2 regions of the Limosilactobacillus secundus genome follow, and region 2 is predicted to be linked to the other one. Evidence: predicted binding sites of a transcription regulator. Region 2 holds the regulator's gene; the other holds the start of a gene.

Region 1 (12,550 bases), on a different contig from region 2:
ACAAACTCAAACCTAAATAGTTCGAATACGTCATGGCTTAATAACAATAAGTCGGCTTTTGCTGCAACTTTACCTGTTAGCGCAGCAATGAATCATCGGGGAATTAAAGTTATTCATCGTTATACGGATGATGCAAATGGCAATGGTAATTATCTAGATTTCTGGTCTCCACAAATTGACATTAATGATGGCTTCCAGAGTCTTAATGGTGGGGCCGTTTATTATGATCCAGTAAATGGTCAATTAGCAACTGGGTGGCGAACAATTAATGGGAACCGTTATTATTTCTCTGATGGCTATGAATGCCAACCAGATCCAGATGATTTATGGGTATACAATGATCAATTGCATGGTCAAATGTATACCGGAATAAACTGGGTCGATGGTCATTGCTATAACTTTGGAAATGATGGAATTGCCCGTGCGCTTCCACAAAACGATGGATGGAGTTGGCCGTTCCCACAGTCTGGCGAAGGTTGGCATTATCAGGGGCAAAAATTTGGCTATACCAGCAATATTCGCAAGAATGGCTACCATGATGGCTTAGACTTTGGGACCCAGGACCACCCTGGTTCAGCTGTTCATGCCGTTCATGGTGGTCGCGTATTAGATGTTAATACGGTTCGTGATAATAACGGGCAAACAATGTGGTGGTTTACAACGATTTGGGATGGTCGCTTCCTTTATGTCTATCAAGAAGCATTTAGTAACCGGAATAAGATTACTGTAAAACCAAACGATATTGTTTACGCGGGCCAAGTAATTGGCTACCGTGACAAGGATCATCTTCATTTGGGAATCAATACTAGTCCAAATTATGGTGTTGACCTTAAAAATTCATTTGTACCAAGTTGGACTGATCCAAACCAAGCGACTGGACATGGTGAATGGATTGATCCAGCATGGGCAATTAGGAATCGTATTTAAAACATTTTTATCTGGTTGTTTAGATTTAATGACTTCCCTAAAAAACTTCCTCCTCAGCCGAGCAGGAAGTTTTTTCTTTTACCCTCTTGCTAAATCTCTCCTTTACATATATACTTAGTTACATAAGTAATGGAGTGTTAAACAAGAAGGAGGTGCACTTATGAATTTCGACTTTAATGATTCGACGCCGCTTTATCAGCAAATTGCTGACCAGCTTGAAGAGATGATTTTCTCTGGGGGCTTTGATGAAGGTTCGCAGGTACCATCAACGACCCAGCTTTCTCAGCAATTGCATATCAATCCTGCAACAGTTCTTAAGGGGATGAATATTTTAGTTAATAAAGACCTCTTAGAAAAGCGACGTGGACTAGGGATGTTTGTAAAAAAAGGTGCACAACAAAAAATTATGGAACAACGTAAAGAAAGTTTTTATAACGACTATGTAAAGAGTTTGTTAGTTGAAGCGGGTAAGCTCGGGATTACCAAGCAGCATTTATTAGACTTAATCGAACGAGGTGAGAACGATGGATCAATTAATGGTTAAAAACATTATCAAAAAGTATCGACGTCAAACAGTATTGGATAATATTTCATTTACTCTAGAGCCTGCTAAAATTTATGGGCTCCTTGGCCGGAATGGGGCAGGGAAGACGACTCTTCTTAATATTATGAGCAACCGGATTTTTCCAACGAGCGGAGAAGTAAAAATTGGTAATGAAGACGTTAATAACAATGATGACCTCCTCAGCAAGATCTTTTTGATGAGTGAAGTTAATCTTTATCCGCGTCACATGAAGATAAGTCAAACCTTTGACTTGGCTGATGCCGCTTATAATAACTTTGACTATGACCTAGCAAAGCGTCTCCTAAAGGTTTTTGGCTTGAATGACCGGATGAAAATTACTAACTTATCGACGGGGCAACGGACAGCCTCCAAGCTAATCGTCGCTTTAGCAGTCAATGCCGATTACGTTTTATTAGATGAACCGATTTTAGGTTTAGATGCTAATCATCGTGATAGCTTCTATAAAGAATTAGTTAAGACTTATCAAGAACGACCACGAACTTTTGTCTTATCAACCCACTTGATTGAAGAAATTCAACAATTAGTCGAACATGTCCTCATCATGGATCAACACCGCATCATTATTAATGAAGGTACAGATGGTTTATTAGCCAAGGCTTATGCGATTAGTGGTCCAGAAAAAATGGTTGATGAGTATACGGCAGGTTTAAAAGTTCTTAAAACAGAGATGATGGGGAATATTAAGACTGCCTACTTACTTGATCATTTAGATGAACAGCGTGTGATTCCTGATCAAGTTAAGATTGGTCATTATGATTTGCAACATTTATTCATTTACTTAACGAATGGGGGAGAATACTAATGGAAAATCAAAAGAGGAACCTCGTTATTTCAACTATGTTTCAACAAGCGGGTCATGCTACAGGAATTGCCTTAGGGTGGGGGCTAGGAATAGCATTAATAATCTACCTGCTTGGATTAATCATTTCACACAACCTTGAGTCTTTTTTGGTTAGTCTCCATGCCCTCCCAAGCATTGCTTCATCAATCTTAAACGTGCTTTTGATGGCGATTTTCCTTGTAACTCCTTATACTGACTTTAAATGGGCAATTCAAAATGGTATTTCTCGTAAAGCACTATGGCAAGGGCGGATTTTGTCTCTTTTCCTAATGACATTAGTAGTTTGGTTTATCGCACAACTGGTGGACTTGAGGTATGCACCGTTTGACTTTACTTCTACTTGGCATAGTCTTTTATCGTATTTCAGTCTTTCTTTAACGATGATGGCAATTGGTAATGGTTTTGCCTTATTAAATCGTCGGTGGAAATGGATTGTAGGAATTGGGCTTCCGATAGCTTGCCTAGTATTATTGATGATGTTAGCTTATTCACTGGTTGGCTTAATCCCAGCGCTTTCTGCTAGTGGTGTCTTTAAGTCAATCATAATCTCAAACGTTACTGGTTGGGTAATCTTGGTTATTTACTTAATCATCGTTTATGCTTTAGCGCGTTTCTTTAATAATAAAATTCAATTACGGCGGGATTAATAGAAGTGAGTGAGAATTAAACTCCAGCCTTGTGGCGACGCAAAGCTAGTTCCACGTTATCTTACTATTGTTCATAAAAGCAGTTGAGGCTGAGAGAAAACAAAAGTTTTCTCCCAGCCTCTCGCTTTTTTATTCATCATCTTCTGGATATTCAATTTGAATGTAGTTGCTAGTAATATATTTCTTGCGACCTACTTGGTACCAGGTAATCTCATCATTATCGTTTAATTTTCCAATTAGGGTAATTGTTTCCCCATTTGGAATTTCTGCCACTTTATTTCCATAAGGCGCATCATAAACATTGATTGACTTATTATGGAGATAATCAACTTTGGCTTGAACATTCTTCAAGGGAATTACCGTTAAATTATTAATGAGTTTTGACTTTTCTTTCCGTATATCCTGGTTGAATGGATTGTCAACAACGTGCATTTGATCATACTTAATCCATTGATCAGCGCCAATTTCATACCAAAACTGACCATTCTTAGTCGCAACTCGGTGGAAGGATTTAACTGTAATATCAGCAGGAAGCGGGGCACCGACTGGCATTCCACCAGCTGTATCAAATACTTGTGTCGGGGCATCGAGGTGGAGATACATTTCAATTGATTGGACCTCTCCCCAATTCTGTTTTCGATAAAAAAGGTGTACAATTCGTTGCCGCATATCGAATGTTCCCTTAGTTTCACCTTCAGTCTTTACATAGCGGTAATTAGGAAATTGTTTTTGTTCAATTTGGTATTCTTGACCGATAAATCCGCGTAGTAATTGCGGAACGGTAAGGTTTGCTCCTGAATCAATATCATTATAGTAAACCCAGATAGGATTTCCTGTTTTAAATTTGTCAATCATTATTAACACTCCGTAACCTTAATTCTCTATTATTATAGCGCTTTTTAGTAGTTGACACGATAAGGAACGACCATATTTCTCTTGAGAATTGCGAATAGGTGATTTTTTTATTACAATAAGCCTATTCAAATTTATTTAGGAGAAGAAAAATGGCAAAAACACGGCACCAACAAATTAGGCATAATACGACATTAGCAATCTTTATCGCAATTATTCTCTTACAAGATTTTGTCCCATTTTTTGGCAACATTCCGCTGGGGCCGCTTAGTATTACGACCCTTCATGTAACAGTCATTATTGCGGCAATTGTGTTGGGTCCCGTTGATGGCGCAATTATTGGTGGTATTTGGGGGCTCCTGACTTGGGTGCGGGCATTTGTGGCACCAAGTAGTCCGCTTGCTCCCTTAGTTTTTGTTAACCCGCTTGTTTCCGTGGTTCCTCGCATTATGATTGGGATTTTAGCAGGATATACTTTTATTCTTATGTGTTGTTTGGTCAAAGCAAAATATATCGCCGCGGTAAGTGCTGCAATAGTAGGGACTCTTACTAATACTGGCTTGGTATTAGGCTTTATTTATCTATTTTATCGTACTCCAGCAGTTGCGCAAACTTATGGGGTAAATGTTAATCATTTATTAATTGCTTTAGAAACAGTCATGGCGACTAATGGGCTTGCTGAATTGATATTGGCGATTATTATTGTTCCAATGGTTGCTCTTCCGGTATTGGAGGTCCGCCGTCGTTTGGAAGTAAATTGAGCGTAATATAAAAAACGAGGTTGAAAAATTCAGCCTCGTTTTTTATACTTAGTTATTTTTAAGCAATTGTTGGTACTTCTTTAGTTTCTTCGACAACAATGTCACCACTATCATCAAGTTTAGCAACTAATTTATGAGCGTCACTGTGATCAAGAACGTAATCAGCAATCCGGTCTTCGATTTGTTCTTGGATTACTCGGCGAAGAGGACGAGCACCCATCTTTGGATCAAAGCCCATATCAACTAATTTTTCTTCAACATTGTTAGTGACTTCGATATGCAAGTTCTTATCAGCAAGCATGTTATTAACATCATCAATCATTAAGTTAACAATCTTCATCAAGTCGTCCTTGGAAAGGGCATTGAATTGAACGATGTCATCAAACCGGTTTAAGAATTCTGGCTTGAAGTAGTTTGTCAACTTGTCAATGATGGAATGAGTACTACCATTAGACTCAGCACCGAAACCAACACTTGCTTCTGAATCACCAGTTCCGGCATTAGATGTCATGATAATGATTGTATCCTTGAAGCTAACAGTGCGTCCTTGAGAATCAGTTAAACGACCATCATCCAGAATTTGTAAGAACATGTGCATAACATCTGGATGCGCCTTTTCAACTTCATCAAGTAAGATCAAGCTATAAGGGTGCCGCCGTACTTGTTCAGTCAACTGTCCAGCTTCTTCGTAACCAACATAACCAGGAGCAGCCCCGATTAATTTAGAAGTAGAGGTCTTGTCCATGTATTCAGACATATCGAACCGAATCATGGCATCCTTAGAACCAAACAATTGGAGGGCAAGTTGCTTAGCGGTTTCAGTCTTACCAACCCCGGTAGGACCCACAAAGAGGAAACTACCAATTGGGCGACCAGACTTGTTCAATCCGATTCGATTACGACGAATGGCACGGGCAACCTTATCCACTGCTTGGGTTTGACCAATAACGTGTTCATCAAGCTTCTTATCAAGGTCGCGAAGTTGATTTTCTTCTTGTTTTTGCAGGTCACCAACTGGAATATTTGTCCGTTCTTCAACGATGCTCTGCATATCCTTAACAGTAACGGTTGCAGAATCTTCAGTATGGTTTTCTTCAGCTTCCTTCTTTGCCTTTTCAAGCTTAGCAACCTGATCGCGGTAGAAAGCTGCTTTTTCATAGTCTTGGTTATCAGCTGCTTGTTGCTTGTGTGCTTCAGCTGTGTGGATTTCATTTTCGATTGCGTTTGGATCTACATTTTTAAGTGTTAAGTTCTTCTTTGATCCTGCTTCATCGAGTAAGTCGATAGCTTTATCGGGCAAGTAACGATCTTGAATGTAGCGGTCAGAGAGTTTAGCAGCTGCTACAATTGCGTCATCTGTGTATTTAACGTGATGGTAATCTTGATAACGATTTTTGATCCCGTTTAAGATGCGAATTGTTTCTTCAACTGATGGTTCATCAACTTCAACTGGTTGGAACCGCCGTGCAAGAGCTGCATCCTTTTCGATTTTTCGGTATTCATTAAGGGTAGTAGCACCAACTAATTGGAAGTCACCACGGGCGAGAGCTGGTTTAAGAATATTTCCAGCGTCCATCCCGCCTTCAGCATTTCCCGCACCCATGATTTCGTGGATTTCATCAATAAAGAGAATAATGTTCTTATTCTTGCGAACTTCTTCCATCAATTGTTGCATCCGCTTTTCAAATTGCCCCCGAATTCCAGTACCTTGAACTAAAGAAACAACATCGAGTCGGATAATTTCCTTGTTAGCAAGCTTTTCGGGAACTTGGCCGCTAACGATTGCTTGAGCTAAGCCTTCAACAACGGCAGTCTTACCAACCCCCGCTTCACCAATTAGGACCGGGTTATTCTTAGTCCGGCGGTTTAAAATTTCAATCACTCGTTTAATTTCATTGTCGCGCCCGATGACTGGGTCAATTTTACCTTGGCGGGCAAGATCAGTAAGGTTGATCCCATATTGACCAAGGATTCCCTTTCCATTCCGGCCGCCACCTTGCCGTTGGGATTGGCTGTTCATGTTTTGACCATTAGCACCGGCCGCTTGACTTTGCATATTGTTCATTGCGTTCATGAAGTCTTCGAGGCTTCCAAAACCGAAATTATTCATTCCGTTACCTCCATTCATCATATCTGTTTGTAGATTTTGTAATTTTTGATAACAATTTTGGCAGAGGTCTATTTGAATCCGTTGTCCATTAAAATTCATTTGAAGATGAATCGTAGCTGGATTTTGATGACAGTATTGACATTGCATCTGAATTTAATACCTCCTAAAATAGTTTTATCAAGAAAGCGTTTGACCTTTCTTGACCATTGATTAATATTATACTTACTTTTTATCGCAAAGCAAGCCATAAAACTTAAATATTTTCTTTAAGTAAAGAGTAACCTTTTCCAACATAACTAATTACTTAGAAATGCCGAAAACAGCTCACTTTGATTTTAGCACTCTTTAGCTATGAATGCTAAAATAGAAGGATGATCGGGATTTCGTGTATAATGAGAAGATAGAATTTTATGTTGAGGTGATTGAATGGCAGAAGAAAATTTTGAACAATTATTGGATGATTTGCGAAATAAAAAGATTGATCGTTTTGTAATTACTCCCGAGAATTTTCAGAAATTTCAACCGATTTTTCACTCGTATGCATACCGTTCGCAAATTGAAGGCGAAGCGCAGCGAGGCGGTAAAATTATTTATCAATTAAGAGAGCGATAAATCGCAAGATGTAGCCTTGTATTTAACGCTTACAATTGCTAAAATGTAATTATCGAGGTGTATCAGTGGTAAAGCTACTGATAATAAATTAATTATATCTGCTCGAAGGAGACTGATTAATATGGAAAAACGTGAATTTACAATTACTTCAGAAACTGGTATTCATGCTCGTCCAGCTACTATTTTGGTACAAGCTGCTTCAAAGTTTTCATCTGATATTACTCTTTCATACGAAGGTAAGAGTGTAAACTTGAAGTCAATCATGGGTGTAATGTCCCTTGGTGTTGGTCAAAACGCTAAGGTTACTATTACTGCCAATGGTGACGATGAAAAAGAAGCTTTGGACACCGTTGCTGAAACTATGAAGAAAGAAGGATTGACTGACTAATGTCTATACTACTAACCGGACTTGCTGCTAGTAGTGGTATTACGATTGCTCCGGCACACCTGTTAGTAGAGTCAGATCTATCTATAAAAAAACAGCATACAGCTGATGAGAATCATGAGGTCGCCCGGCTTCATGATTCTTTTGCGTTAAGCAAGGCTGAACTTCAGCATTTGTCTCAGCGTGCCCATGAGTTGCTAGGTCAACGGGCAGTGACGATTATTGATACCCAAATTGCGATTTTAGATGATCCGACTTTACAAAAGAAGATTATTGACCGTATTAATAGCCATCATGATACTGCAGAGTGGGCTGTTAAACGTGTTGAAGATTATTATTTAAGTATTTTTGAACGCAAGAATGATAATGAATATTTATATGCGCGGGCAACCGCCTTGCGTGATGTGACCAAACGAGTCTTGAGTCACCTATTGAATGTTTCTTTACCAGACCCAGGAATTTTAGACCACCGCGCGATCTTTGTTGCTAATAATATTACACCTACTGATACTGCCCAGTTTGATAAGCGATATGTTGCAGGGATTGTTACAACTAATGGTGGACGCACTTCTCACTTTACAATTATGAGTAAGACGCTTTCGTTACCAGCTGTCGTTGGCGTCAAGAATGCTACTACGATTATTCATGATGGCGACTTGCTGATTGTTGATGGGATTCATGGCAAAGTGATTGTTAATCCAACGAATGAAGAGGTTGAGCATTATCGTTTGTTAGCTGGTAAATTTATCCAGGAGCAGCAAAAGTGGGGTGCGTTAAAAGATAAGCAAACTGTGAGTGCTGATGGACGTCGATTTGAAGTGGGGGCTAATGTCGGAACATTTGCTGACGTTATTGATGCTCAAGAGGATGGCGCCGAGGGGATTGGCCTTTTAAGAACAGAATTTCTCTATATGAGCAAGGATGAATTGCCAACTGAAGAGCAGCAATTTAATGCTTATAAAAGATTTGTTTCGGTAATGAACGGACAACGGGTAGTCGCGCGAACGCTTGATATTGGCGGCGATAAAAAGCTGGGGATGGTTGCTCTTCCTCATGAGGACAATCCTTACTTAGGTTTTCGTGCTATTCGGATTGGGTTGGCACGCCCGGAAATATTACGTCCCCAGTTGCGCGCCCTTCTTCGTGCATCTGTTTATGGGCGGTTAGCCATTATGTTTCCGATGATTGCAACAATTGAAGAGTTTCAAGCGGCGCGCGCAATTCTTGACGATGAAAAAGAAAAGCTTGAGCAAGCAGGTATTCAAGTTGCTAAAAACATTGAAGTCGGCATGATGTTAGAGATTCCGGCAGTTGCGGTTATGGCTGAACATTTTGCAAAGTATGTTGATTTTTTTAGCATTGGCAGTAATGATCTTGTTCAGTATCTATTCGCTGTTGATCGCGGAAATCAGCAAGTAGCATACCTATATCAAGAACTTCATCCGGCGGTTTTACGGATGGTGCGGCAAGTGATTGAAGCTGCGCATGCTGAAGGTAAGTGGGTCGGAATGTGTGGAGAGATGGCTAATAATCCTTATGCGGTTCCTCTATTAATGGCAATGGGGCTTGATGAATTTTCAATGAGCAGTAGTCAGATTTTACGTGTTCGTTCTTTAATTAACCAGTTGAACACGCGCAAATTACAACCATTAGTTCACCGAGCGATTCATGCTGAAACTGCCGCAGCGGTCCAAAAATTAGTGGAAAAGTATGTTCCGCAGGTAAAACTTTAATAAATGAATATAACTTTCTTGATTATTTACTACGTCAAGAGGGTTATTTTTTATTCTCACTATTAAAAGATTTTGTAAAGAAATCTTAATCAGGCTTCCCGAGTCTTGTTACTATTAGGAGGAAGATTTAGAATATTCTTAAATCTGTTTTGCGGTTCAGTGAATGCTTTAGTATAATAGCAGTTATGACTAATTATTATCTAGAAAACTTATGATGAAAAAGGAGCAGTTAGGTTGAATATTGGTATTTTTACAGATACATATTTCCCTCAGGTGAGTGGCGTGGCGACTTCGATTAAGACGCTTCGTGATGAATTGATTGCTCAGGGACATCATGTATATATTTTTACGACAACTGATCCTAAGGCTAAACATGATGATGTTGAAAATGGGATATACCGCTTTGCAAGCATTCCTTTTGTTTCGTTTTCTGATCGTCGAATTGCGGTGCGTGGCGTATTTCGAGCCATTAAGCTTGCTAAAAAGTTCCAATTAGATATAGTTCATAATCAAACTGAATTTGCGCTTGGAGTTATGGGAAAGACAGTTGCCAAGCATTTGCATATTCCCTGTCTCCATACTTACCATACGATGTATCAGGATTATCTCCACTATATTGCGAATGGGCATATTCTTAAGCCGAATGATGTTGCTCGGCTTGCGCATCTTTATTTAAAAAATATTTCTGGAATTATTGCTCCAAGCGACCGTGTTTTGGATACTTTAACCAGTTATCATGTTGAATCGCCAATTCGTGTTATTCCGACTGGGATTAATTTACGGGTATATAGTAAACGAGATTCAGCAGAAGAAATTGCTAATTTAAGGGCAACGTTAGGCTATCGTGAAGAGACACCAGTTTTGCTTTCTCTTAGTCGCTTAGCGTATGAAAAGAATATCCACTCATTGATAGAAGCAATGCCAGATATTCTTGCAAAAAAGCCTAATGCACAATTGCTTATCGTTGGGGATGGGCCTGCAAAACATACTCTGGAGCGTCAGGTTCGTGAAATGCAGCTTAATGACAATATTAGTTTTGCTGGTGAGATATCAAATGATGAAGTTTACCATTATTACCAAATGGCAGATGTTTTTGTTTCCGCCTCCGATTCTGAATCACAAGGATTGACTTATGATGAAGCCCTTGCCTCAGATTTGCCAATTGTGGTTATGCGTAGTGAATATACTGACCAATTGATTGACGATTCAGCGATTGGCATTAGTTTTCAAAAGCGGGCTGACTTGGTTAATGGTGTCCTGTTTTACCTTAACCAACCAAAAAACTCAGAATCAAGGGAGAGACGGCAACAGAAGCTACATGAAATTTCAGCAGAAGTCTTTGTTGAAAAGGTTGTTAAGTTCTACCAAGATTGTCAAAACGATATGGCCGTCCATGATGAACTTAATCAAGCTGAAAAATCGCATCGTCTTTTTCACCGCCCAAGGAGCTAATGATGATTAAAATAACAATGTTTTCATCTGCAGATAAGGTTGCGGGACAAGGAGTAGGAAGCGCCTATCTTGAATTAATTAACTTGTTGCGCAACCAGTGCAGTGACAAATTTGAAATTGAAATCAACCGTTATGGGAAGAGTCAGATCAGTCATTATCACACAATCGACCCTCTTTTTTACCTGTCAACTTTTTCAAAAAAGCGGGGCCGAAAGATTGGCTATGTGCATTTTCTTCCTGAGACGTTAGAAGGAAGCCTGACAATCCCGCAACCGTTTCGCGGGCTTTTTTATCATTATATTATTGCCTTTTATAAACGAATGGATCAGTTAGTAGTTGTGAATCCATCTTTTATCAAGCAGTTAGTAGCATATGGGATTCCTGAAAAAAAGATTACCTATATCCCTAACTTTGTTGATAACGATCGTTTCCATCCATATTCAGCTGTTAACCGGAGTGCTCTTCGAAAAAAATATGGGATTGCTGCCGATAAGTTTGTGGTATTAGGAAGCGGCCAGGTTCAAGAACGAAAAGGGGTCCCCGACTTTATTCGCCTTGCTCGACAAAATCCAGACGTTGAGTTTTTTTGGGCTGGCGGATTTTCTTTTGGTCGTTTAACAGATGGCTATAGTGAATTAAAAAAGGTAGTAGATAATCCACCAGCTAATTTACATTTTACAGGAATTGTTTCGCGGGATAAGATTGCTGAGCTGAATAATCTTGCCGACCTATTTCTTTTACCTTCATATAATGAACTATTTCCAATGTCTGTCTTGGAGGCCTTTAGTTGTGGGATACCAGTAATGTTGCGCGATCTTGACCTTTATCATTCTATTATTGAAGGGGATTACGAGCCAGCTAAAGATGTCAATGAGATGCAAATGAAGTTGACATTATTACGCAATGATCCTGCACGACTGGCACATTGGCAAACTCAAGCCCAGCGAGCTGCTAAGGAGTACTCAAAAGAACATTTAGCAGCTGTTTGGACTAAGTTTTATCAGGAGCAAGCGCGAAAGGGGGAGGCTTAGTGAGCAGGCGCAATTGGTTAGTGTTAAGCATAATGCTAATTATTGGAATTGGAATTCTCGGCTACTCATTACGTAACTCAAACATCCACCTATTGTTACAAGATGTTTCTGCCATTAATTGGGGATGGATGCTCGTTGCACTTGGCTGTATTTGTTTATATTTAGGCTTAGAAGCGGTTGTCGTAAAGATTTTTATGAATGATCGTCACGATGGTTTTACCTGGAAGGATGCATTACGATTACCATTAATTGAACAACTATTTAATGGAATTACTCCATTCTCAACAGGGGGACAACCAGCGCAATTAGTGGCAATGATTCAATCAGGTGTTGATGGGGGATTAGCAAGTTCAGTTCTATTAATGAAGTTTGTTGTATTTCAGGCAATGATTGTTGTTAACTTCTTAATTAGTTTGTTAATTGGCTTTCATTTTATTGCGGAGAAACTCCATGCTCTTTCCTTACTGGTGATATTTGGCTTTTTAATTCACTTAGCAGTAATTGTCGGCTTGCTAATGGTGATGTACTGGTATAGTTTTACTAAAAAACTAATGAATCTCGTTATCAAACCAGCTGCCATTTTTATGAAGGCCGATCGATATGAGCACATGAA
Region 2 (12,550 bases):
GAAAACTTCTGCTAGATATACAAAAAGCAGGAAAAATATTAAGTTTTTCCTGCTTCATAAAAACTATTTATTTATCCTCAAAAGCATCACGTAACTTATCAAGAACTGTCTTTTTCACACCCTTAACATCTTCACCGCTAGCAGCCGCGAATGCTAACATTGCTTCACGTTGACGTTTGTTAAGGCTCTTAGGTGTTTTAACGTGGACAGTAACATGTTCATCCCCGTTACCATTACCGTTAAGGTGTGGAACACCCTTGCCACGCAAGCGGAAATTAGTTTCTGATTGTGTTCCAGCAGGAATTTTAAGGTTGACATCACCATGAACCGTTTTAACTTTTACTTCGTCTCCCAAGGCTGCTTGAGCAAACGAAATATCACGATCAACGTAAATTGTTGAACCATCACGCCGGAATTCTCGACTTGGTGTTACTCGGAAGACAATATACAAATCTCCGGCTGGGCCACCGTTCTCACCAGCATCCCCTTGATGTTGGAGCCGCATTTGTTGACCATCATCAACACCGGCAGGCACCTTCACTTCTAGCTCATGACGTTCGTGGACATGTCCTGCACCATGGCAAGTATCACAACGATCTTCTGGCTTAATAATCCTTCCAGTTCCATTACATTCTGGACAAGTGGTTTGAGTTTGCATATTGCCTAGTGGTGTTTGACGAACGCTCGTAATCACTCCGGCACCATGACACCGTGGACAAGTTATTGGCGATTTACCAGACTTAGCTCCGGTTCCATGACAAGTCTTACATTCTGCATCACGGTCATACTTGATAGTAGTTGTTTTCCCAAAAACCGCATCCATAAAATCAAGAGTCATTGCATATTGTAAATCACGCCCTTGACGCGGGGCTGTTGGGTCCCGATGAGTACGACCACCGCCGCCAAAGAATTGACTAAAGATGTCGTCAAAGCCGCCACCAAAGTTAGAATAAGCTTGACCACCACCAAAGCCGCCAAAGCCTTGACCGCCAGCACCTTGTGGGCCAGCTGAACCAAATTGATCATATTGAGCACGTTTTTGACTATCACTTAATGTCTCATATGCTTCATTAATCTTCTTAAACTTTTCTTCTGCACCAGGCTCGTGGTTAACATCTGGGTGGTATTTTGCCGCAAGCCGACGATATGCACGCTTGATGTCTTTTTCGGATGCATCCTTAGAGACACCTAAAATGTCATAATAATCTTGTTCTGCCATATAATAAATACCTCATTACTTTATTGCTTGTTTAGTTATACCACAGCCAGCAAACGAAAGTAAAAGCCAAAGTCCTTTTTTCTGGCCTTTGGCTTTTACACTAACATTTTAAGACTGTTTACCGCAGGCTATTTCTTGTCGTCTGGTGTAACGTCCTTAAAATCACCATCAACAGTATTGTCATCATTACCGTTGTCATTACCATTTTGTTGGTTATCACCAGGTTGACCATTAGCAGCGCCACCTTGTGCACCTTGTGCTTGTTGGTAAAGCTTTACGCTAAGGTCTTGAATAACTTTGTTCAAAGCATCCTTCTTAGCTTTCATTTCATCAAGGTTGCCGCTTTCTTTAGCCTTCTTTAATTCGTCACGAGCACTTTCAGCCTTCTTGATATCATCTTCAGGAACTTTACCCTTAACTTCCTTCAAAGTCTTATCAACTTGGAAGAGTTCTTGGTCAACTTCATTCTTTAAGTCAACTTCTTCCTTCTTCTTCTTGTCGGCTTCAGCATGCTCTTCAGCATCCTTCTTCATCCGTTCAATTTCTTCATCACTTAAGCCTGAGTTAGACTTGATAGTGATGTTTTGCTTCTTGTGAGTTCCTTGATCTTCAGCAGAAACATTAACAATACCGTTCTTATCGATATCAAATGTAACTTTGATTTGAGGAACACCACGAGGAGCAGCAGGAATATCAGTTAGTTGGAAGTTACCCAAAGTCTTATTGTCTGCTGCCATTGGACGTTCACCTTGAAGAACGTGAATGTCAACAGCTGGTTGGTTATCAGCAGCAGTTGAGAAGATTTGACTCTTTGAAGTAGGAATAGTTGTGTTACGATCAATCAACTTAGTGAAGACACCACCCATGGTTTCAATACCAAGTGAAAGTGGAGTAACATCAAGTAATACAACATCCTTAACATCACCAGTAAGAACCCCACCTTGAATAGCTGCACCAAGAGCAACGGCTTCGTCAGGATTAATTGAGTGGTTAGGTTCTTTACCAGTTAATTCCTTAACCATTTCTTGAACGGCAGGAATACGAGTAGATCCACCATTTAAGATAACTTCATCAATGTCGTCAAAGGTAAGATCCGCATCTTTCAAAGCATTCAATACTGGTTGCTTTGTCCGTTCAACTAAGTCATTAGTTAATTGGTTAAATTGTGCCCGACTTAATGTCTTTTCCAAGTGCAATGGGCCGTTTTCACCAGCTGAAATAAATGGTAAGCTGATTTGCGCTTCTTGAACACCTGACAAGTCTTTCTTAGCCTTTTCAGCAGCATCCTTCAAACGTTGAAGAGCCATCTTGTCTTGAGAAAGATCAACACCGTGTTCTTCCTTAAAGCCATCGATTAACCAATCCATAATCTTTTGGTCAAAGTCATCCCCACCTAAATGAGTATCACCATTAGTAGAGAGAACTTGGAAGACACCGTCACCTAATTCAAGGATGGAAACATCGAATGTACCACCACCAAGATCATAAACAAGGATCTTTTCATCTTTGTCCTTCTTATCAAGACCGTATGCTAATGATGAAGCAGTAGGTTCGTTAATAATCCGCTTAACATCAAGGCCCGCAATTTTACCGGCATCCTTAGTAGCTTGACGTTGAGCATCATTGAAGTATGCAGGAACAGTAATAACTGCTTGAGTAACAGTATCACCAATGTAATCTTCAGCATATTTCTTAAGGTATTGCAAAATCATTGCTGAAATTTCTTGTGGAGTATATTTCTTACCATCAACTTCAACAGTGTATCCTGCTTCACCCATGTGACTCTTGATTGATGAAATAGTGTTAGGATTAGTAATTGCCTGACGCTTTGCTACTTCCCCAACTTGAGTTTCACCATTCTTAAATGAAACAACAGATGGTGTTGTCCGACTTCCTTCTGGGTTGGTGATAATCTTAGGTTCATTACCTTCCATAACAGCAACCGCAGAGTTAGTAGTACCTAAATCAATACCAATAATCTTATTACTTGCCATAATTTATTTCCTTCTCTCACAAATTTATTGAGCTACAACAACCATTGCTGGGCGTAATACCCGGTCTTTGAGTTGATATCCTGCTTGAAGAACATTAACAACAGTTTCAGGCTTCTGACCTTCTTCGACCGGAACAGTTTGAACTGCTTGGTGAAGAGTAGGATCAAATGTTTCACCATCAGCTTTGATTTCAGTGATGCCATGGTCATTTAATGCCTTGACAAGGTGATCATGAACCATTTGAATACCCTTTTTAAGTTGTTTACCATTATCGTCTACAACTTCAATTGCTAATGCTCGTTTAAGGTTATCAAGCACTGGTAAAATTGACTTTGCTAAATCCTGACCATCATATTTAAGGATTTGAGCCCGTTCTTTATTAAAACGATTAGTCATATTTTGAATTTCTGCTTCTGCTCGTAAATATTTGTCATCTTTATCAGCGAGCTGCTTCTTTAAGTCAGCGATCTCTTCCTTTAATTTGGAAGTTTGATCATCCTTCTTATCTGAAGCCTCTTTTTTTATATCTTTTTTAGGTGCCTTTTCATTTTCAGGCGCAGTTTGTTTTTGTTGATCTTCTTGTTTTTCCTTGGCCAATTAACTCGCCTCCTATGAATCATAATAGTGACGGTAGAAATCTAATAGCCGTTTTGCTAATTCTTGGCGAAAGGCATTTACAATTCCAATTGTCCGTGAATAAGGCATCCTTGTTGGACCAAGAACTGCAATAATTCCTCGTCCATATTGTTCAACATTATAACTTGCAGTAATCAAGCTATAATCATCAAGAAGCTTATTCTTAGAGATTTCCTGACCGATTTTAACATTAACTCCATTATCTGAGGTAAGCGTCGAATCCAAGATATTCGATAAATTGTCATTCTTATCTAACAAGCCATACAGTGATTGGATTGCGTGGGGATCATGAGTACTTGCAAAATCCAGTAAGTTCAGTCGACCACCAACGAAAAAACGCTCACGTGCTGCTTGAGATAAGACATTATCAAAAATATCAAGGAAGCCATCGGGACTATGCATATAATGCAGAACCTGAAGTGGGATATCATCTTTTAGTCGTTTTACCACTTCTGATAGCGGCAAACCAACTAATTGATCATTAATCATTCTAATTACTGCCTGCATTGCATCTGTGTCAATGTCCGGCGGCAAAGTGAATGACTGATTTTCAACCTCACCGCTGTCGGTAACTAAGATCGCAATAACCTTATGATTCCCCAGCGGTACAACTCGAAAGCCACTCAAACGAACACTTTCTTGCTCAGGCTTTAATGTAAAAGCAGTATATGAAGTTAAGTTTGATAAGATATCTGCTGAATGCGAAATAATTTCGTCAATCTTTTGAAAACCAGTTCCAAGTGAGTTTTGAATCACTACCAGATCATTATCAGTAACTGCTTGTGGATCAAGCAAGTTATCGACATAATAACGATAACCTCGTTTCGATGGAACCCGGCCTGATGAAGAGTGCTCTTTTAAGATCAAATCATTGTCCTCTAAAACCGCCATCTCATTACGGACAGTTGCTGAACTGACCTTAAAAGGCAACTTTTCTGCTAAATGTTTTGATCCAACCGGTTGACCAGTTGATGTGTATTGACGTACAATCGCTTGCAGAATCTTTTTCTGTCGTTGTGTTAGCATCGTATATCACTTCCCCTTTTAGCACTCATTAGGGTCAAGTGCTAAACACACTGTATAATATACCAATTACTACCCTAAAAGTCAAGAAACGTCAAACAATTTTTAAAGGAGCTTTATCCATGAAACATAAAGAACATCGCTATATTCAACCCCAAAATACTCAAGAAGCAATGTTATTAATTCAGAAGTTATTTAATAAATACCGTAATGCGCCCCTAACGAATGAACTATTAGAATACCATAACAACCTAATCTATCGCTTGCAGTCAGATATTAAAGACGAAGCAACTAAGGAGAACAATCTTAATCAACTGAAAGCACTTGCTTCCATGACTGAAATTATGCGGAACTGGACAACAGTGCGCTTAAACGGCCAGCCTTTTAACGGGAAAATGCGGCATTTCAAATTAGTGACTGATGGCGGATTCAAATTTGAACGAAATATTCATAAGATTAACCAGACTACCAGTCATCGTGGAAGTCGGCATTAAAAAAAGAGGTTTGATAAATCTTGTTGGCACAATTGCCACGAAAGATCAATCTAAACCTCTTTTATTTATATTTTTCTAAAATACGCCGGGCGTTTTGTTCATCTTGTTTCATCTGTGCAACTAATGCATCCGCTCCCGTGAACTTTTCTTCGCCACGAAGATACTGATACCAACGCACAACTACTTCCTCGCCATACACCATTTGTTGAAAATCAAATAAGTTAATTTCAACCGTTAATTGATTAGCATCGCCAAATGTTATGTTGTGACCAACGCTTGCCATTCCATTATACCACTTCTTACCGAGCTTAACTTTGACGGCATAGACCCCAATCCCAGGAAGTCGCTCCTCTTCCGGATGCTCAACATTGATCGTAGGAAAGCCAAGTGTTCGTCCACGAGCTAAGCCATGAACTACTAAGCCAGTTGTTTGATAAGGATATCCTAATGCTTGATTAGCTGCTTTCACATTACCAGCATCAATTAATTTTCGAATTTCTCGAGAACCAACCTTTTCTTGACTTCCATCCTCAGTAAATTTGGGCACAGTAACAACTTCAAACCGCCCTGCTGCATATTTAGGAAGTAGCTTCATTGATGCAATATCTTCTTTACCATAAGTATGATCAAACCCTGCCACGACCGTTTGAGCATGAAAGCCTACCAAATACTCATCAACAAACTGCTGAGGAGAAAGGCTTGCGAATGATGATGTAAAACTTATTAAATAAATCCGATCAACATCAAGATCGTTTAATAATTCAAGCTTCCTATCGACCGTTGATAAATATTTAAAGCCGCCCTTATATTGACGATAAACAATTCCAGGAGCATGATCATACGTCAAAACTACTAATGGCAATCCTTTTTCACGGGCAATTTCACGGGCACGTTTGATTACTGCTTGATGCCCCCGATGAACACCATCAAAGAAACCCATTGCAAGTACAATTGGCCCCGCAGGAATTAGGCTTTTTTCCAAAGGATGGTGAATTTTTATAACTTGCAACTCCTACACTCCTCAATTAACTGCAAACATTTTAGTTGGCTTATACATTTTATTTTTCGAATCAAAATGATACAGTGCTTTTACTTGTCCATCAAATGATAACACAATTTCCTTCTCGCTAATATTAAGTTCACTTGGAGAAAGCCATCCTCCATTTTGAACCTTTTTCCATTGATCCACTTGAATCGTTAATTGCGGATATTCCTTTAAAGCATAATCTAAAGGATACAAGTATTGCTGGAGAGTTTGGGTCGCAACAGCATCTCGAACGTCGTCTAAACTTAAAGTCTGATCAAGAGTAAAGCCTCCACTCTTCAACCGCGTTAGCAAACTCATTACTCCTGGATACCCTAGTTTACGTGCAAGATCCACAACAAGTGTCCGAATATAAGTGCCCTTACTACATTCAACATTAAAACGGATTCGTTGTTGTTTATTTTTCTCATCATACTTTGAGCTTAGTAATTCAAATTTACTAATAGCCACTTGCCGTTTGGGCCGTTCAACAGTTTCCCCAGCTCTTGCATATTCATAAAGTTTTTTTCCATTTACTTTTACAGCCGAATACATCGGTGGGATTTGTATTATTGTCCCCGTTAATAAATTCATGGCTGCTAATATTTCACTAGTGGGAATTTCATCTGCAACTACTTTTTCTTCAATTTTGTCTCCATCAAGGTCTTGGGTAGTAGTCGCAAACCCAATTAAAAGCTCACCTTGATATTGTTTTCCTGACTGCATCAAATAGTCAACAACTTTGGTAGCATTTCCAACACAAATTGGTAAAACGCCCGCTACACCTGGGTCAAGCGTTCCTGAATGACCAATCTTTTTAGTTTTTAAAATTTGTCGTAGTCGACTAACACAGGCAAAACTAGTCATCCCGCGTTCTTTATATAAGGGTATTATTCCATCCATCGTTATTCCTCCAAGGGGCTGTGGTATAAGTCAAGTCACTTTCACAAAAGACAAATAGCATAAGCGTAGTACAACAATGGCCTCCATCGCTCGGTAAAACCGAACGTTGGAGGCCTCTTGTTGCTTGCGGGAGCTCCCAGAGGCTAACTTCATGGCGAAAAACGAACTCACAAGTAACTTCTGTCTCGCTCCCTTTTTTGCTAATTATTTTTCTTTTTTGTGTAAGTCGTTAATGAGTTGATCAATTCGACTACCGTAAGCAACTGATGGGTCTCTTACAAATTTGATTTCTGGAGTCTTAAAAATATTAAGACGTGCGCCTAATTCACTGCGAATTAACCCAGTCGCCTTATCTAATCCAGCCTGTGCCTTTTCTGCATCAGAAGCAAGATCTGACAAGATACTGTAATAGATGGTTGCTTGCTGGAGATCACCAGTAACATCCACACCTGTAATTGTAACGTTTTGTACACGTGGATCACGAACACGTTTTAACAAGATTTCATCAACATCTTTTTGAATTTCTTGAGCTAAACGATCTACTCGATATTGTTTACTTGGCATCTTTATCTCTCCTCAGTTTTTATTTAACTGGAACTTCCTTCATCTTGTAGGCTTCAATAACATCCATTTCCTTAATATCATTGTAGTTTTCAATTGTCAAACCACATTCGTAACCTTGCTTAACTTCTTTGACATCATCTTTGAAGCGTTTAAGACTACCTAATTCACCTTCGTAAATAACAACACCATCACGAACTAAACGGACTTTTGCATCACGGGTAATCTTACCAGACGTAACCATTCCCCCGGCAATTGTACCAACCTTTGATGCCTTATAGATTTGACGAACTTCTACTTGACCAATTGTTTCTTCTTTGTATACCGGTTCAAGCATCCCCTTCATCGCATCTTCAACTTCTTCAATTGCATCGTAAATAACACGGTGAAGACGGATATCAATACTATTAGAATCAGCTAATGTCTTAGCTACGGCAGTTGGACGAACATTAAATCCAATGATAACCGCATTCGATGCTTCAGCCAAAGTAACGTCACTTTGATTAATGGCACCAACAGCTTGGTGAATAATATCAACACGAACACCGTCAACTTTAATCTTTTGAAGGCTTTGACTTAAAGCTTCAACTGATCCCTGAACATCGGCTTTAATAATAATTGGTAAGGTCTTCATTTGACCCTTCTTCATAGTTGCAAAAAGGTTATCTAATGTAACATGAGAAGTCTTTTGACGTTCTTTATCCATTGCACGTTTAGCACGTTCTTCACCTGCTGCACGGGCAGTCTTTTCATCATCAAAGACAACAAACCGATCCCCAGCTTCTGGTACTTCATTTAGGCCAGTAATCTCAACAGGAGTAGATGGGGTAGCTTCTTTAATACGACGACCATTTTCATTTGTCATTGTCCGCACACGACCAAATGTGTTACCAACAACAATTGGGTCCCCAACATGAAGAGTACCCTGTTGAACTAAAACAGTAGCAACTGATCCCCGACCTTGATCAAGACGGGCTTCAACAACTGACCCAGCCGCATTTTGATCTGGATTAGCCTTTAATTCCAGCATTTCAGCTTGAAGCAGAATCATATCAAGTAATTCATCAAGATTCTTACCAAATTTGGCAGAAATCTTAACAAAAATTGTATCTCCACCCCAGTCTTCCGGAATTAAGTTATACTTTGCTAATTCTTCAGTTACACGATCTGGATTTGCACCTGGCTTATCAATCTTGTTAACCGCAACAATAATTGGTGTTTGGGCAGCTTGTGCGTGGTGAATAGCTTCAACTGTCTGTGGCATAACTCCATCATCAGCTGCAACAACAAGGACCGTAATATCAGTAATATTAGCTCCCCGTGCACGCATTTCAGTGAAGGCAGCGTGTCCAGGCGTATCAAGGAAAGTAATTAATTGGTCATTATAATGAACTTGGTAAGCACCAATTTCCTGGGTAATTCCTCCCGCTTCATGTTCAGTAACATGAGAGTGACGTAATTTATCAAGTAAGGTTGTCTTACCATGGTCAACGTGTCCCATAACAGTAACAACAGCTGGCCGCGTTACTTGATGTTCAGTATTATTTTGTTCATCTTCAAACATCTTATCAATGTCTGAAACATCAACTTGAACCTTTTCCTTAGCCTCAATACCGTAATCAGTTGCTAATAATTCAATTGTATCCTTATCAAGTGACTGATTCTGGTTGATCATTACACCAAGCATAAATAACTTTTTAACGATTTCTGCTGGTGAACGGTGTAAGATCTTTCCTAAGTCTTGGGCATTCATCCCATCAGTATATTCCAATACTTCTGGAAGCGGCTTATCTTTTCGTTGTGTTGGTTGCTTATGAGCTACCTCACGTAACCGCTTATTCTTATTATGTTTCTTATTAAAGCGTTTGCCATTACGGCCCTGATCGTTATTCAAGCTGCCGCCAAACCGACCCCCGTTATTTTGGTGTTGATTATTATCTTTTGTTCCATTGTTTGGTCGGTTATTGTTTTTCTTTTGTGGACGCTCATTTTGTGCTTTATCATGATCGTGGTGTTGATTATGATTTTGCGCCTGATGGTTATTTTGTTTATTATGACCATCATTTTTCTTTACTGGTTGGTGTTGATTATTAGTTGTTTTTTGTCCATCCTTTGCAAGTTGACGTAATTGTTGCGCTTGATCGGGGGTGACAGAAGACATGTGACTTTTAACTCCCATTCCTTGCCGATTGGCCATATTAACTAAGTCTTTACTAGGCATTTTTAATTCCTTAGCTAATTCATAAATTCGTTCTTTGGCCATATGCTCACACTCCTTATCTCATAGTTAGTAGTTCCTCAAACTTTCTTGCAAAACCTGATTGCATTACACAAAAAACTGTTCGTGCTTGCCCTGTTGCCTGGCTAAGCTGTTCTCTAGTAAAAGCTGTTGAAAAAGGAATGCCATAAAATTTACATTTATCAGTAATCTTTTTTGCACTAGCCTTTCCAGCATCTGAAGCTAGGAATACAAACTTTGCCTTTTTAGTTTGAATATTTTTTAAGACAATCTCTTCCCCACTTTGAAGTTGCCGGGCACGCCGAGCGATTCCAAGGAGGTTTAAGACCTGTTCTTTATTTTTGATCATTACCAAATAACTCTTGTCGTGCCTGTAGGTGGTCTGCATACTTGATTAATTCATCATAAAATGATTCATCAAGTTGAACATGAAAAGCCTTTTCAAAAGTTTTTTCTTTCTTGGCGCGCTTTGCAATATCCACATCTACTGCAACATATGCTCCACGTCCAGGCTTCTTACCAGTTGGGTCTAAGGAGACTTCATTTTCCTTATTCTTAACTACCCGAATTAATTGCCGTTTGGGCATCATTTCACCGGTAACAATGTCTTTACGCATCGGTATTTTTCTCTTTTTCATTATTTTCACCCCGCTGCTTAATTTCTAGTTATTCTTCGTTATTGTCAATATTTTCTTCTGAATCAGCTACTTCCTCAGATTCTTGATCATTTTTAGCCATTTCAGATTCAGACTTGATATCAATCTTGTACTTAGTCAAACGAGCAGCGAGACGAGCATTTTGTCCCCGCTTACCGATTGCTAAGGATAATTGGTTATCTGGGACAACGACAGTGCATGAACGTTCTGTTTGTCCTTCTGTTGTTTCTTCTCCTTCGCTATCCTCAGTTTCGCTTGCGGCCTTTTCTTCGTTAAAGATTACATCAAGTACTTCTGCTGGATTCAAGGCATTAGCGATAAACTTAGCCGGATCTTTAACATACTCCACAATATCCATATTCTCGCCATCAAGTTCATTAACAATTGCTTGGACACGAGAACCTCGTGGACCAACGCAAGTTCCCACTGGATCAACATTAGGATCATTTGAATATACCGCAACCTTAGCACGATCACCTGCTTCACGAGCAATATTTTCGATTAAGACAGTCCCATCTTTGATTTCAGGCACTTCTCGTTCAAATAATCGCTTCAAAAGTTCTGGAGCAGTCCGGCTAACAAAGATTTGCGGTCCCCGACGATCGTCATTTACTTTCGTTACGTATACTTGAATCCGATCATGGACATGGTAGTGCTCATTAGGCATCTTATCTCTAAAGCCCATGGCACCTTCTACACCATCTCCTAAATCAACGTATGTGAAACGCTTATCTTCTCGTGAAACTTCACCAGTGATAATCTCATTTTCATAAGTCTTGTACTTGTCGTAAATGATTTTTCGTTCTTCTTCACGGAGACGTTGCATTACCACTTGTTTGGCAGTTTGGGCAGCAATCCGCCCAAAGTCACGAGGAGTAACTTCTTCGCGAATTTCATCGCCAATATCATAACCTTGACCATGAGGAAGTTTCCGCGCATCAGCTAAACTCATGAATTCGTTGCTGTCTGCTTCTACTGCTTCTTCATCATCAGTAATTGTTTTTACAGCGTAGACTTTAATATTACCGGTCAATGAATTGAATTCTACTTCAACATTCTTATCACCGTAATTTTGCTTGTATGCTGATTCAAGGGCTTGTTCTAACGCTTCAATAACAATCTCTTTCTTGATACCCTTTTCTTTTTCAAGATAATCAAGGGCGCCAATCATTTCAGTGTTAATTTTTGGCTTACTCACCTTTCGACACTCCTTTAATACTAGAATTTAATCGCTAATCGGGCCTGAGCAATTTTCTGACGATCAATCGTAATTTGCCGATGACGAGTCTTATCTAAATAATCCAACGTAATTTCTTTATCAGATAATTGCGTTAATGTACCCTCATAAACCTTTTGACCATTAATCTGTTGGTAAAGAGAGATGTGAATGTAATGGTCAATTGCTCGTTGATAATCTTCCTCTTTCTTCAGTGGGCGTTCAGCACCTGGTGAGGAAACTTCTAAAAAGTAAGCCTGTGGAATTGGATCAGGTTCAACATTATCTAATGCTTCGCTTAATTCATCACTGACAAGTGCGCAATCTTCTAGCGTAATCCCACCGTCTTTATCAATATAAACGCGGAGATACCAGCTTTTACCTTCTTTTACAAACTCTAAGTCATATAAGTAAAAATCATGGTCCTGTAAAATCGGTGTTACAAGATCTGTTACAGTTTCTACAACACTGCTCAAACGTGTCACCTCCATTATTTGCAATAAAAAGAGCGAGCATCTCTGCTCACTCCCACGAGTTATTTACCATAATCTATTGTAGCATGTAACATAGCTACTGGCAAGCAAT

Evidence for each region. The regulator HrcA, encoded in region 2, represses chaperone genes, less so after heat shock. The targets are predictions, from matches to a motif close to TTAGCACTCNNNNNNNNNGAGTGCTAA.
Region 1: a site for HrcA is predicted at 7,060-7,086, ahead of LMB57_RS02530 (ATP-dependent Clp protease ATP-binding subunit). Genes of this name have one in related genera too.

Annotation. Positions count from the first base shown of each region.
Region 1 covers NZ_JAJGUA010000025.1:11,605-24,154, forward strand. The annotation lists gene LMB57_RS02500 (KxYKxGKxW signal peptide domain-containing protein) at 1-927, shown strand, start outside; gene LMB57_RS02505 (GntR family transcriptional regulator) at 1,088-1,471, shown strand; gene LMB57_RS02510 (ATP-binding cassette domain-containing protein) at 1,452-2,315, shown strand; gene LMB57_RS02515 (hypothetical protein) at 2,315-3,001, shown strand; gene LMB57_RS02520 (MucBP domain-containing protein) at 3,131-3,856, opposite strand; gene LMB57_RS02525 (ECF transporter S component) at 4,006-4,614, shown strand; gene LMB57_RS02530 (ATP-dependent Clp protease ATP-binding subunit) at 4,673-6,871, opposite strand; gene LMB57_RS02535 (hypothetical protein) at 7,151-7,336, shown strand; gene LMB57_RS02540 (phosphocarrier protein HPr) at 7,458-7,724, shown strand; gene ptsP (phosphoenolpyruvate--protein phosphotransferase) at 7,724-9,454, shown strand; gene LMB57_RS02550 (glycosyltransferase family 4 protein) at 9,689-10,906, shown strand; gene LMB57_RS02555 (glycosyltransferase family 4 protein) at 10,909-11,937, shown strand; gene LMB57_RS02560 (lysylphosphatidylglycerol synthase transmembrane domain-containing protein) at 11,937-12,550, shown strand, end outside.
Region 2 covers NZ_JAJGUA010000022.1:16,841-29,390, reverse strand. The annotation lists gene dnaJ (molecular chaperone DnaJ) at 68-1,219, opposite strand; gene dnaK (molecular chaperone DnaK) at 1,348-3,213, opposite strand; gene grpE (nucleotide exchange factor GrpE) at 3,238-3,810, opposite strand; gene hrcA (heat-inducible transcriptional repressor HrcA) at 3,823-4,875, opposite strand; gene LMB57_RS00650 (hypothetical protein) at 4,995-5,366, shown strand; gene ribF (riboflavin biosynthesis protein RibF) at 5,428-6,375, opposite strand; gene truB (tRNA pseudouridine(55) synthase TruB) at 6,388-7,293, opposite strand; gene rbfA (30S ribosome-binding factor RbfA) at 7,498-7,857, opposite strand; gene infB (translation initiation factor IF-2) at 7,877-10,117, opposite strand; gene LMB57_RS00625 (L7Ae/L30e/S12e/Gadd45 family ribosomal protein) at 10,131-10,442, opposite strand; gene rnpM (RNase P modulator RnpM) at 10,429-10,731, opposite strand; gene nusA (transcription termination factor NusA) at 10,760-11,947, opposite strand; gene rimP (ribosome maturation factor RimP) at 11,968-12,441, opposite strand.